3 regions of the Bradyrhizobium sp. SZCCHNPS1003 genome follow, and region 2 is predicted to be linked to each of the others. Evidence: predicted binding sites of a transcription regulator. Region 2 holds the regulator's gene; each other region holds the start of a gene.
The links. Region 2 encodes PhoB, which activates phosphate uptake and scavenging genes when phosphate is short. Its sites were predicted from a motif close to TGTCATNNANCTGTCAT; they were not measured.
Positions count from the first base shown of each region.

Region 1: the regulator PhoB is predicted to act here: its motif matches at 2,268-2,284, upstream of QX126_RS31240 (Orn/Lys/Arg decarboxylase N-terminal domain-containing protein).
Region 3: the regulator PhoB is predicted to act here: its motif matches at 2,192-2,208, upstream of phnC (phosphonate ABC transporter ATP-binding protein).

Region 1 covers NZ_JAUHIU010000028.1:7,056-11,456, reverse strand. Annotated here, with positions in the region: gene cobS (adenosylcobinamide-GDP ribazoletransferase) at 1-541, opposite strand, end outside; gene QX126_RS31250 (histidine phosphatase family protein) at 538-1,131, opposite strand; gene cobT (nicotinate-nucleotide--dimethylbenzimidazole phosphoribosyltransferase) at 1,131-2,186, opposite strand; gene QX126_RS31240 (Orn/Lys/Arg decarboxylase N-terminal domain-containing protein) at 2,330-4,401, shown strand, end outside.
Region 2 covers NZ_JAUHIU010000001.1:317,283-321,683, forward strand. Annotated here, with positions in the region: gene QX126_RS01465 (HoxN/HupN/NixA family nickel/cobalt transporter) at 1-152, opposite strand, end outside; gene QX126_RS01470 (trypsin-like serine protease) at 324-1,640, opposite strand; gene phoB (phosphate regulon transcriptional regulator PhoB) at 1,786-2,493, opposite strand; gene phoU (phosphate signaling complex protein PhoU) at 2,510-3,226, opposite strand; gene pstB (phosphate ABC transporter ATP-binding protein PstB) at 3,257-4,078, opposite strand; gene pstA (phosphate ABC transporter permease PstA) at 4,075-4,401, opposite strand, start outside.
Region 3 covers NZ_JAUHIU010000025.1:19,985-24,385, reverse strand. Annotated here, with positions in the region: gene QX126_RS30335 (DUF1045 domain-containing protein) at 1-290, opposite strand, end outside; gene QX126_RS30330 (alpha-D-ribose 1-methylphosphonate 5-triphosphate diphosphatase) at 297-1,481, opposite strand; gene QX126_RS30325 (chloramphenicol acetyltransferase) at 1,478-2,140, opposite strand; gene phnC (phosphonate ABC transporter ATP-binding protein) at 2,322-3,131, shown strand; gene phnD (phosphonate ABC transporter substrate-binding protein) at 3,211-4,143, shown strand; gene phnE (phosphonate ABC transporter, permease protein PhnE) at 4,239-4,401, shown strand, end outside.

The sequences.
Region 1 (4,401 bases), on a different contig from region 2:
CCCAGGCGACGATGACGTTCCAGCCGACGCTGTTCGAGATGCTCGCCCCCAGCCCCGGCTTCAGCGACAGCAGCGTCTTGTTGCACACCAGCGTTCCCCAGCGCGCCCAGGCCGGGATCAGCACGAGCGCCCAGGCCGTCGGCCCCGTCGCCAGCTCGGCGATCAGCACCAGCTTCGCGGCGATCTGCAGGGATATCGCGACGACAGCGAAGCTGCCGGCGTGGGGATCGCCAAGCACGGCGATGAAGCGCTCCGGCTTGCCATGCGAGGCGCCGAACGCATCGGCGACGTCGCCGAGCCCATCGAGATGCAGCGCGCCGGTGATCCCGATCCAGGCGACCAGCACGGTCAGCGCGACGATCCACGGATCGGCATCATGAAAAAGGCGGGCGACCAGCGCCAGACAGGCGCCAATCACCAGTCCGGCTGCCGGAAACCAGACCGACGCCCGCGCCAGATCGTCCGGTCGTAACTCAGCGACCCGCGGTGTCGGCAGCCGTGTCAGGAATTGCAATGCGATCCAGAATTCACGAAGCATCATGGCTGGATGATCTCGACGATTTCGCCCCAAGGTACACCATCATCGCCCTGCCCGGCTTCGAGCGTGATCCGCGTACCAGGGCGAATGCGTAAGCTCCACAGCTGGTGCAGCGGCCAGCCGAGCAGATGCGAGAGCGCTGCGCGTATGGCGCCGCCATGGGTCACCACGAGAACCGGCGCAGGCTCGGGCCGGACAAGGATATGATGTGTTGCGCGCGCCACTCGCGCCTGCAAATCGGACCAGCTCTCACCGCCCGGCGCCCGGACCTCAGCATCGGCATGGAAGGTGTCGAGCAAGGCTTCGCCTCCGGGCTCCGCGGCGATGTCGCGATGCGTCCGCCCGTCCCAGCGTCCGAAATCGAGCTCGCTCCAATCCGCATCGATGTCCAGCGCACAGTTGGTCTGCCGGGCATAATCCTCCGCTGCCGCACGTGCGCGCGCCAACGGCGAGCTGACGACGCTGTGCCAGATCAGGCTCCGCGTCTGCCGCCGGAATTGATCCCAGCCGAGGTCGCTGAGCGGCGGGTCGGTACGGCCGTCGAGATAGCCGTCCCGTCCTGTCGTCCCGTGCCGCAGCAGATCGATCCGCATCAGGACTTGGCTCCCGAGACGGCGGCCTCCGCAAAGGTGGCCATGCCCCCGTGGAGCGCGCAGGCCAACCGAATGATCGGCAGCGCAGTGGCGGCGCCCGAGGCCTCGCCAAGCCGCAGATCGAGGTCGATCAGCGGACGGGCACCGAGCGCGTCGAGCACGATGGCGTGGCCGCGCTCGGCCGAGCGATGCGAGAACAGCAGCCACGGACGGCAGGAGGGATTGAGGCGGACGGCGGCCAGCGCCGCGACAGAGACGATGAAGCCGTCGACCAGCACCGGCCAGCGCCGCTGCGCGGCGGCGACGATCGCGCCGGCCATCGCAATGATCTCGAAACCGCCGACGGCGGCCAGGACGTCCGCGACGGCCGCTCCCGTCGTGAGCCCGTGTCGCCCCAACGCATCGGCAATCACCGCAGCCTTCCTGGCCCGTCCGTCGGCGTCGAGCCCGGTGCCGCTGCCGACGATGTCCGCGGGCGCGCATGACAGCAGCGCGGCGGCAATCGCTGCCGCCGATGTCGTGTTGCCGATCCCCATCTCGCCGAAGATCACGAGTTGCGGCGCGTGATCGGCCTGCCGCACCACCGCGCGCCGTCCGGCTTCGGCCGCAAACGCGACCTCCTCCAGCGTCAGCGCCGCCTCGGTGCTGAAGTCGCGCGTGCCGCGCCGCGGCTTGTCGACGATCACGCCGGGCACCGGCTCGCTCGCCAGCGTGCCGACGTCGACCACCTCCAGCGGACAGCCGAGGTTGCGCGCCAGCACCGAGATCGCTGCGCCACCGGCCGCGAAGTTGTGCAGCATCTGCACCGTCACTTCCGGCGGATACGCCGACACGCCCCGCGCCGCGATGCCATGGTCCCCCGCGAACAGCACCACCGGGACCCGATCGGCCCCCGGCCGCTCCAACGCCTGCAGCGCCGCCAGCTCGACCGCCACCTGCTCCAATCGCCCAAGGGCGCCAATCGGCTTGGTCAACTGGGCCTGGCGTTCCAGCGCCGCCTGCCGATGGAGCTCGGACGGCGCCACACAATCAAGGCTGATCCATTCGGGAAGCACCACGGATCCTTTCAGCATCACTCGGGTTCGGGACGATTGCCACTGCGAGGCGACCGAGACAAGCTCCGTGAGGCGCCCTATTGTCATCGAAGCGTCATCGAACGTGACGACAGGTGGCTGCCCACCCAGCCCGAAAGACTCTCATGGAATACTTCCGCCGCTTCACCTTCCTGTTCGCCGCGCCCGTGTTCGAGACCGACGACCTTGCGGGGCTCCGCTTCAACCAGATCATCGAGGAGATCCAGCGCTCGGGCTTCGAGGTGGTGCGCGCCCGCAAGCTGGAGGACGCCGAGATCGCCGTGCAGACGGATGCCGCGATCGGCTGCATGGTCGTCGATTGGGGCAAGAAGGGCCTGGAAGGCAAGACGGCGTCGCTGATCAACCTGATGCGCCGTCGCGGACTGGACTTCCCGATCATCCTCCTGATCCGCCGCAAGCGGTTCGAGGATCTGCCGGTCGAGGTGCTCGACTTCATCGACGGATACGTCTTCCTGTCGGAGGAGACTCCAGCCTTCATCGCCAAGAACCTGGTCAGCCGGCTGAAGCAATATGCCGAGACACTGAAGACGCCATTCTTCGGCGCGCTGGTCGACTATGCCGAGGAAGGCAACCAGCTCTGGACCTGCCCCGGGCACAATGGCGGCGTGTTCTATAGCCGCAGCCCGATCGGCCGGGTCTTCGTCGAGCATCTCGGCGAGGCCGTGTTCCGCGACGATCTCGACAATTCCGTGCTCGATCTCGGCGATCTCCTGACCCATGAGGGGCCGGCGCTGCGCGCGCAGAAGGAAGCCGCGCAGATCTTCGGCGCCGAGAAGACCTATTTCGTCCTCAACGGTACCTCGACCTCCAACAAGGTCGTGCTCGGGGCCCTGGTCACCGACGGCGACCTCGTGCTGTTCGATCGCAACAACCACAAGGCCGCTCATCACGGCGCACTGCTGATTTCGGGCGGCGTCCCGATCTACATCCCAACGGTTCGCAACCCCTGGGGCCTGATCGGCCCGATGCGCTGGGATCTGCTGGACGAAGAGCATCTGCGACAGCAGATCCGCGACAACCCGCTGGTCAAGGACCCCGACGCCTGGCGCAAGGAGCGGCCGTTCCGCGTCGCGGTGGTCGAGGAGTGCACCTATGACGGCACGATCCACAGCGCCGAGATGATCCTGAAGCGGATCGGGCATCTCTGCGACTACATCATGTTCGACGAGGCCTGGGCGGGCTTCATGAAATTCCACCCGCTCTACGCCGGCCGCTTCGCCATGGGCCTCGGCGAGCTCGGACCCGACGCCCCCGGCATCATCGCCACGCAATCGACCCACAAGCAGCTCGCGAGCTTCTCCCAGGCCTCGCAGATCCACGTCAAGGACCGCCACATCAAGGGCCAGCGGCGGCGGGTCGAGCATCGCCGCTTCAACGAAAGCTTCATGCAGCACGCCTCGACCTCGCCGTTCTATCCGCTGTTCGCCTCGCTGGACGTCGGCGCGCAGATGATGAAGGGCCGCTCCGGCGAGGTGCTGTGGGACGACACGATCCGACTCGGAATCGAATTGCGCAAGAAGATCAGGACGATGCGCCGGGAATTCGAGGAGAAGGAGAAGGATCCGGCGCGGCGCTGGTTCTTCGAGCCGTTCGTGCCGGACCGGGTGTCGATCCCCGATGCGGCCAATCCCGGGGCTAGCCATGACGTGGCCTGGGAGGCGATTTCGACCGACCAGCTCGCGACCGATACCGCGCTGTGGCAGCTCACGCCGGGCGCGGCCTGGCACGGCTTTCCGGATCTCGCCCCCGGCTTCGCAATGACCGATCCGAACAAGCTGACCCTGCTGACCCCGGGCTTCGATCGCGCCACCGGCGGCTATGCCGATCACGGCATCCCGGCTCCGATCGTCGCGCAATATCTGCGCGAGAACCGCATCGTGGCGGAGAAGAACGATCTCAACTCGCTACTGTTCCTGCTGACGCCGGGGGTCGAGGCGAGCAAGGCGGGAACCCTGATCAGCGGCCTGGTCGCCTTCAAGCGGCTCCACGATGACAACGTGCTGCTGGAGGACGCCATTCCGGAGTTCACCCGCAAGCGCTTTGCGCGTTACGGCAAGCTGCGGCTGCGCGACCTCTGCGGCGAGATGCACCGCTTCTACCGCGACGCCGAGGTGAGCGCGCTGCAGGCGAAACAGTTTCAGCCGCAGCACATGCCGGAGATCGCGATGTCGCCGCG
Region 2 (4,401 bases):
GCGGGCCGGTCGGCGTAGAGCGCGAATGCCCAGGCCCAGGCGAGCGCGTTGGCCGCGACCAGCCCGCCGACGAGCGCAACGTTGCGGCCGGGCTGCGACCGCCACCACAGCAGCCGCGCGGCCCGAGGATGATCAATTGGAACAATCGTCATACTCGGACTATAGCAAGAGCTAGGCCAGTTCGGTAAAGGCCCCGCTGCAGGCGAAAGCTGCAGGAAAACCTGGGTGGCGCTTCCCGGACCGCCCTCTCGCTTGGCAACCCGCTATCCAGTCACGCACAGATCATGACCAGCGGCGGGACCTCGTCTCTCTCGCTCCTTCCCTCACCGCGCCGAGGCACTCTGCGCCGCGATCTCGCGGCGCACGACCGCCTCGAACTGGCTCGCGGGGGCGGCGAACATCAGCCGGGTCTCCTCGTGGAACGCCGAGAAGATGCCGACCACGGCCGGCTCCCCGCCGACCTCGGCCAGGATCGGCGAGCCCGAATAGCCGAAATTGGCCAGGCAATGCACTGTCAACAGCCGGGCATCCCCGGTCATGCCGGCGCTGCAATTGCGCTGGCCGGTCGGCGAATAGCGCCGCTCCTGGCCATAGCCGATCTCGGAGATGGTTCCGGCCGTGGTCGCAGCCGCGAGCTCCTCGCGGGTCAGCGCCTTGACCGCCACCGGCTTCGACGGCAGAGCATCCTTCAGCACGATCAGCGCCCAATCGGCGGGCGAGCGGTCGAGCGACCATCTGTCGTGCCGGGTCGGGACGAAATCGGGCGCCACGATCAGCTTGTCGGCGACCGACGATGCCGCCGGCGTGCCACGGTTCATGCCGGCCAGGAAGCGGACATTGCCGGGGCTGACCTGCGCCACGCCGTTGAAGACGCAATGCGCGGCGGTGAGCACGACGCGCGGCGCCACCAGGGTGCCGGTGCACCAGCCGCCGCTCGAGTATTGCGCGACGGTGACGACGCCGATCGACGACGCCGGCCAGGAGGTGGGATCGACGACCTCGCCGATGTGGCGATCGAGCCCGAGCAATTGCTCCGGACGCGGAGTGGCAATGCCCGCATCCGCCGATTCCGGTTTCGGCTGCCAGGACGCAATGGCGCTCTGGGCCTGGACGCGCTGCGGCTCGGTCAACCTGACCCGCTGCACGTCGCGGCCGGCCGATCGCACGCCGCTACGGCCCGCCATCACCAGCCAGGCATAGCCTTGCACGACGTCCTGTTTCACACCGCGGCCGTCGAGCAGCATCAGGCCGAGCATGTATTGCGACTGGGCGAAACCCTGCGCCGCGGCGCGGCTGAACCAGCGACTGGCTTCGCCGTAGTTGGAGGCAACACCCTCGCCGTTGACGTAGGCGATGCCGAGATAATGTTGCGCGACGGCGAGCCCCTGATCGGCGGCCTTGCGGTACCACGCCAGCGCCTCGCTCGGATTACGCGGCACGCCCCAGCCGAACGCCTGCATGAAGCCGACGTCGAACTGCGCCCGCGCATCGCCCTTGGCGGCCAGCGGCAGCAGCCGTCGCATCGCCGCCGCATGCTGCCCGTTGCCTGCCGCCGCGACCGCGTCTTCGAGCTCGGCGGCCGTGGCGCCCGCCAGGCTGCCGAGCAGCATGACAAGAGATATGATGATGGTCTTGATCAAGGGCGTCCGCTGGGACCGAAACATCGTGACGGGCCACGAAGCAGACACGATCAAGACGGCGGCGGCGTGGCGGAAAGCGGACCGCGATCTCCTCAATCGGGCCCGCTCGCGCCTCACACCTTCTTCATCCTCACGCCCATCGCCCTTACACCTGCTCGCTCTTGGCGAAGCGATCATCGAGCGCATAACCGGCGCCGCGCACGGTGCGGATCGGGTCCTGCTCGCGGCCGGGATTGAGCAGCTTGCGCAGGCGGCCGATATGGACGTCGACGGTGCGCTCGTCGATGTAGATGTCGCGGCCCCAGACGCTGTCGAGCAGCTGTTCGCGGCTGAACACGCGGCCGGGGTGCTCGAGGAAGAATTCGAGCAGGCGGTATTCGGTCGGGCCGAGATCGATCGGCCGCCCCGAGCGCGCCACGCGGCGTTTCTCGCGGTCGAGCTCGATGTCGCCATAGGACAGCACGGTCGCCAGCCGCTCCGGGCTCGCCCGCCGCAGCAGGCCTTTCACGCGCGCCAGGAGCTCCGGCACCGAGAACGGCTTGACGATGTAGTCGTCGGCGCCGGTGGCGAGTCCGCGCACGCGCTCGCTCTCCTCGCCGCGCGCCGTCAGCATGATGATCGGCAGTTGCCGGGTCTCGGAGCGCGCGCGCAGGCGGCGGCACAGCTCGATGCCGGAGAGGCCCGGCAGCATCCAGTCGAGCACGACGAGATCCGGAACGCGCTCCTTCAGCCGCGTGTCGGCCTCGTCGCCGCGCGCCACGGTCTCGACCTCGTAGCCTTCGGCCTCGAGGTTGTAGCGCAGCAGCGTCGTCAGCGCCTCCTCGTCCTCCACCACCAGAATTCGGGCGCCCATGTCTGAACCGTCTCTCTTAGTTACCGGGAATCGTCGTCGCGAAGCTCGTCATGTCGCCCTTCGGGCGCTTGTCCATGATCTGCTGGCCTTCGATCATATAGAATACAGTCTCGGCGATGTTGGTCGCGTGATCGCCGATGCGCTCGATGTTCTTGGCGCAGAACATCAGGTGGATGCAGAACGAGATGTTGCGCGGATCCTCCATCATGTAGGTCAGGAGCTCGCGGAACAGCGAGGTGCAGATGGCGTCGACTTCCTCGTCGCCCTTCCACACCGTCATCGCCGCCGGCAGGTCATGCGCGGCATAGGCGTCCAGCACCGTCTTGACCTGCGACTGCACCAGATCGGTCATGTGCTCGAGGCCGCGGATCAGCTTCAGCGGATGGAAGTCGCTCTCCAGCGCCGCGACGCGCTTGCCGATGTTCTTGGCGAGGTCGCCGATGCGCTCCAGATCGGTCGCCACGCGCATCGCGCCGACGATCTCGCGCAGGTCGACCGCCATCGGCTGGCGACGGGCGATCGTGAGCACGGCGCGCTCCTCGATGATGCGCTGCAGCTTGTCGACCTCGGCGTCGGTGGCGACCACCTTCTGGCCGAGCGCGATGTCGCGCCGCACCAGCGCATCGACGGAATCGACGATCAGCCGCTCCGCGAGGCCGCCCATCTCCGATACCAGACGGGTGAGGTCCTGCAGATCGCTGTCGAACGCCTTGGCGGTATGTTCACTGGCCATGATGATCTCCTGAAGACAATGTCGTCGGCGTCAGCCGAACCGGCCGGTGATGTAATCCTGGGTCCGCCGATCACTCGGCGAGGTGAAGATCTTGCTGGTGTCGTCGAACTCGATCAGCTCGCCGAGATACATGAAGGCGGTCTTGTCGGAGACGCGCGCCGCCTGCTGCATGTTATGCGTCACGATGGCGATTGTGTAGTTTTCGGCGAGCTCCTGGATCAGCTCCTCGACCTTGGCGGTCGAGATCGGATCGAGCGCCGAGCACGGCTCGTCGAACAAGATCACCTCCGGCCGGACCGCCACGGTGCGCGCGATGCACAGTCGCTGCTGCTGGCCGCCGGACAGCGACAGGCCCGAGGCGTTGAGCTTGTCCTTGACCTCGTTCCACAGCGCGCCGCCGCGCAGCGCCTTCTCGACCCGGTCGTCCATCTCCGACTTCGATATCTTCTCATAGAGGCGGATGCCGAAGGCGATGTTCTCGTAGATCGTCATCGGGAACGGCGTCGGCTTCTGGAACACCATGCCGACCCGGGCGCGCAGCAGATTCAGATCGAGCTTGGGATCGAGGATGTTGGTGTTGTCGAGCATCAGCTGCCCGGTCGCCCGCTGGCCCGGATAGAGATCGTACATCCGGTTGAAGATGCGCAGCAGCGTGGACTTGCCGCAGCCGGACGGGCCGATGAACGCGGTGACGCGGTTGGTGCCCAGCGACAGGTTGATGTTCTTCAGCGCGTGATGGTCGCCGTAGTAGAAGTTGAGGTTGCGCGCGGTCACCTTGGCCGGCGCATCCGGAAGCGCCTTGCCGTGAAGAGCGTGATTGGGCTGACTGACGGAGACGGACAGTTCGGTCATTTGGTGTTCCTCTCGGCGCCGAGAATGCGTGCACCGATGTTCAGGGCGAGCACGGCCAGAGTGATGAGAAGGGCTCCGCTCCAGGCCAGTTGCTTCCAGTAGGCATAAGGGCTCTGGACGAAATTGTTGATGGTGACGGGCAGGTTCGCCATCGTCCTGGAAAGGTTGAGGCTCCAGAACTGGTTCGACAGCGCGGTGAACAGCAGAGGCGCGGTCTCGCCGGCGACGCGGGCGGTGGCAAGCAGCACGCCGGTGATGAGGCCCGAGCGCGCCGCCCGATAGGCGATGCGGCGGATCACCAGCGAGCGCGGCAGGCCGAGCGC
Region 3 (4,401 bases), on a different contig from region 2:
GCCGGGACGGCTCGCGGCGTGGCCGCGAACTCAGCACAAGCGGCGCAGAGCGCGGCTTCGCTCTCCGCATCCGCCAGCTCGAACGGAGCCTTCAAGGTCGCGTGAAAGCCGTATTTGCGCGGGTCTGCGGTCAGCTCAGCCCAGTCTGGAACCGTGCGGACGATCTCGCTCGGAAAGCTGCGGTCATCGCCGCTCCACGCGTCGTAACCGAGCAGGCGCGCGCCGAATTCCGCCAGGTCGGCTGTTGCTGGTGGAGCATAGTAGATCGCATAGCGCGGAAAATTGGCCATGATTTGCTACTCCGCCGCCATGGCATGCGCCGGCCGGGCGTTCAGCCGGTCCGTCTCGGTGAGATAGACCAGCCGGCCGGACGCGATCACAGCGACGACGCGGGGGCGCAACGGTACGCGGTCGTCGACCAGAATGATATCGGCGCGGCGGCCCTCGGCGAGCATGCCGCGGTCCGCCAGCCCGGCTGCGCGTGCAGGGCCGCCCGAGATCAGATCCCAGGCGCGCGCCAGCGAAAGAACGCCGTCGGCAGCAAGCCGGTACGCTGCCAGCAGCGGCGCGGGATAGTAGTAGTCGGAGGCCAGCACCGAGCAGAGGCCCTTGGCGATCATGTCGCTGGCCTTCGTCCACCCGGTATGGCTGCCGCCACGGACGACGTTGGGCGCGCCGAATACGATCGCGTCGCCCCCTTGAGCGGCCTCGCGTGCAGTCTCCTCGTTGACCGGAAATTCTGCAATGGTCACTCCCTGGCTGCGAAAGGCCTTGCGCATGGCCGGGCTGTCGTCGTCGTGCGACAGCATGCGGACACCAGCCTTGCGTGCGATCTCGGCCAGCCGCGCGATCGAGGCCGGAACGGCATCGGCGCGAGCGGCGATGCGCGCGACCAACCGGTCGAACTCCGCGCCGGGCAGGCCGGTGCGGTCGACCATGCGCTGGCGCTTGTGCGGCTTGTCCAGACTCGCCACCGTCGAGTCCATGTGATCGTTGAAGGCGAACAGGTCGACGCGCCGGTCGGCGAGCCATTGCCAGATCTCCTCCTCGTCGTCGAGATTGAAGGTCTCGTGGCGCAGATGGAAGCGCGTGTCGGCTGCGAGCCGCGGGCGAAGCGCTTCGATCGATTCGAGCAGGCGCCGCGCATTGTCGGCGCTGCGCAGGCCCGGCTCCCATGACCAGGTCGTCGCGTGAAAGACCGTGGTGATGCCATTGCTGATGGCCTGGCGGTCGCTGTCGATCAGCGCGACGTCGGTCGGGAAGTCGACCCCGGCGCGCGGCATCATCTGGCGCTCGAACGCATCGCCGTGGATGTCGACGATGCCGGGGAGCACGGTGAGCCCCTCCGCATCGAGTTCGAGACCCGACCGGCGTCCCGGTGTCCCGATGCCAGCGATCACGCCGCCGGATATGATCAAGGAAGTGTCTACGAGGTCGGTATCGACGAGGCAGCGGCCCCGCGAGATGGAGATATCGGTCATGGGGCGGCACTCTGCCGCACCGCGACGCGCGCGTCGAGGGCAGCCTCGTATTTGTCGAGAAACGCAGTGATCGCGAGCTTGCGGAAATCCGGCAGCGCCGCGCGCAGCGCCTCGTGATTCCAATCCCACCACGCCAGATCCAGCAGCCGCTGCTCGACCTCGCGCGGAAACCGGCGCTTGATCGGCCGCGCCGGATTGCCGGCGACGATGGTATAGGCCGGAACGTCCTTGGTGACGATGGCTCCGGCCGCCACGACCGCGCCGGTGCCGATGTTGCGGCCCGGCAGCACGATCGCGCCATGGCCGATCCAGACATCGTGTCCGATCTGGACATGATGCTCTCTCCGCCAGGCGAAGAACTCCACATCGTCGGGCTCTCCTGGAAAATAGGCGCTGGCGCGATAGGTGAAATGGGCCTGCGTCGCCCGCTGCATCGGGTGGTTGCCCGGATTGATCCGGGTCATCGCCGCGATCGAACAGAACTTCCCGATCGTCGTGTAGGTGATCTGGGAATCGTTGACCACATAGGAGTAGTCGCCCATCGTCACCTCCTGCAGGATGGTGCGGGCGCCGACCTCACAATAGGCGCCAAGCGTCACGTCCTGGAGCTTGGCCGAAGGGTCAACGGTTGGTTCAATTGAAAGCGACTTGCCGGCCATCTCACGTCCTGACTCTACTCTCTACATCTGTGAAGGTGTCGGATCTCCCCTATGACAGGCGCGTGACATCTGCATGACTGCGACCGGCGTGTGGACGAGTGCGGCGCTGCGGTGTCGCTGTCACATAACTGTAGAATCCAGACGCTAGCGATAGGCCAGAGCGAGGCGTCTGGAGAATTCAATGCTGGTGGTGGATGGCCTGACGTGCCGTTTTGGCATGAAAGCCGCAGTCGACAATGCATCCTTCTCAGTTGCACCCGGCAGCTTCGTCGGCGTGATCGGGCGTTCCGGAGCCGGCAAGTCGACCCTGCTGCGGTCCATCAATCGTCTGAGCCCGGTGAGCGGCGGCCGCATCCTCTTCAAGGATCTCGATGTGACGGCGCTGCGCGGCCGCGATCTGCGGCAGTGGCGTGCGCGCTCGGCGATGATCTTCCAGCAGTTCAATCTGGTCGGCCGATTGGACGTGCTGACGAACGTGCTGATGGGGCGACTCGCCGAAATCCCGTCGTGGCGCTCGCTGGCGCAGCTCTGGCCGGCGGAGGATGTCGCCATGGCGCTGTCCGCGCTCGAGCAGTTCGACATGGCCTCCCTCGCAGCGCAGCGCGCCGATCAGCTCTCGGGCGGGCAGCAGCAGCGCGTCGCGATCGCGCGCGCGATGGTGCAGAACCCCGAGATCATTCTCGCAGACGAGCCGATCGCCTCGCTCGATCCCCGTAACACCAAGATCGTGATGGACGCGCTGCTGCGCATCAACAAGCATTTCGGCATCACCGTCGTCTGCAATCTGCATTCGCTCGATCTGGCGCGCAGCTATTGCGATCGCCTGATCGGCATGGCGACCGGACGGATCGTGTTCGACGACGTGCCGTCGGCGCTGACGGCGCAGATCGCACGTGAGCTCTACGATCTCGAGGCGGACGAGGTGATGGGTTCGATCCATCCGGCACCGGCGGCAACGGTGCCGGCACTCGGCGAAGCCGCCGTGGCCTGAGACGCGGATTTCTGCAAGCTCGAGCTTCCGCATGGCGCGGGGGCGAGACCTGTTACTTACTGCAACAAGAGGGCATGTTATGATCAATCGTCGCATCGTTCTGGCGGGCGTCGCTGCGCTGGCTTTCACGGCCTCGGCGTCAGCCGAGGACTGGAAGGCGAAGTATCCTGAGCTGACCTTCGCCGTGGTCCCGGCAGAGAACGCCTCGGGTGTCACCGAGCGCTGGACGCCTTTCGTGAACTATCTCTCGAAAGAGCTGGGCGTGAAGGTGACGCTGCGTATCGCCAACGATTACGCGGCCGTGATCGAAGGCCAGCGCGCCGGCAACATCCACATCGCGAGCTATGGCTCGGCGTCGTTTGCCCGCGCCCGGCTCACCGGCGTCAAGACCGATGCCTTCGCCAACGACATCAACTCCGACGGCAGCACCGGCTATTATTCGGTGTTCTTCGTCAAGGCGAGCAGCCCGTACCGGAAGGTCGAAGACCTCAAGGGCAAGAATCTCGGCCTCGTCGATCCGAACTCAACGTCGGGCAACAACGTGCCCCGCTTCGAGCTCAACAAAATGGGCGTGACCGACGCCGAGACGTATTTTGGCAAGGTTGTCTTCACCGGCAGCCACGAGAACGCGGTGCTGGCCCTGTCCCAGGGGACTGTCGACATCGCGGCCAACCAATGGACGAGCGACAACGATTCGACGTTGGCCCAGATGCTGACCAAGGGCATGCTGAAGAACGCTGACGGTTCGCCGATGAAGAAGGACGACTTCCGCATCATTCACAAGTCGGCGCCGATCATCAACGGCCCCTACGCCTACAACACGGACCTGCCGGACGATCTGAAATCGGCGATCGCCAAGGCCTTCTTCGATGCGCCGATCAAGGACAAGGCCGCCTTCGACCGTCTCTCCGACGGCCAGAAGAAGGGCTTCCACCCTGCCACGACGAAGGACTGGGACGGCACGATCGACCTGATCAAATTCGTCGACAGCCTGCGCAAGAAGGCGTCCTGATCGACGATCCATCGATGGTGAGCCGGGTCCCGTGGGGCCCGGCTCGTCCGTTGAAGAATCCCTCACACGTCCGAACCAAGAGCAGCACGAAGCCGATGGCTGTTGCCGTTTCGATCCTTCCGAGCCAGCAGCTTGCGGCTCTGAACGAGACCTATCGGCGGGCCGTTTCGCGCCGTCGATTGCGTCTTGCCCTGTCCGCCATGGTATTCCTGGCGGTGCTCTTCGCCGCGGCCATCGGTGCCGAGGTCAATCTGCGGA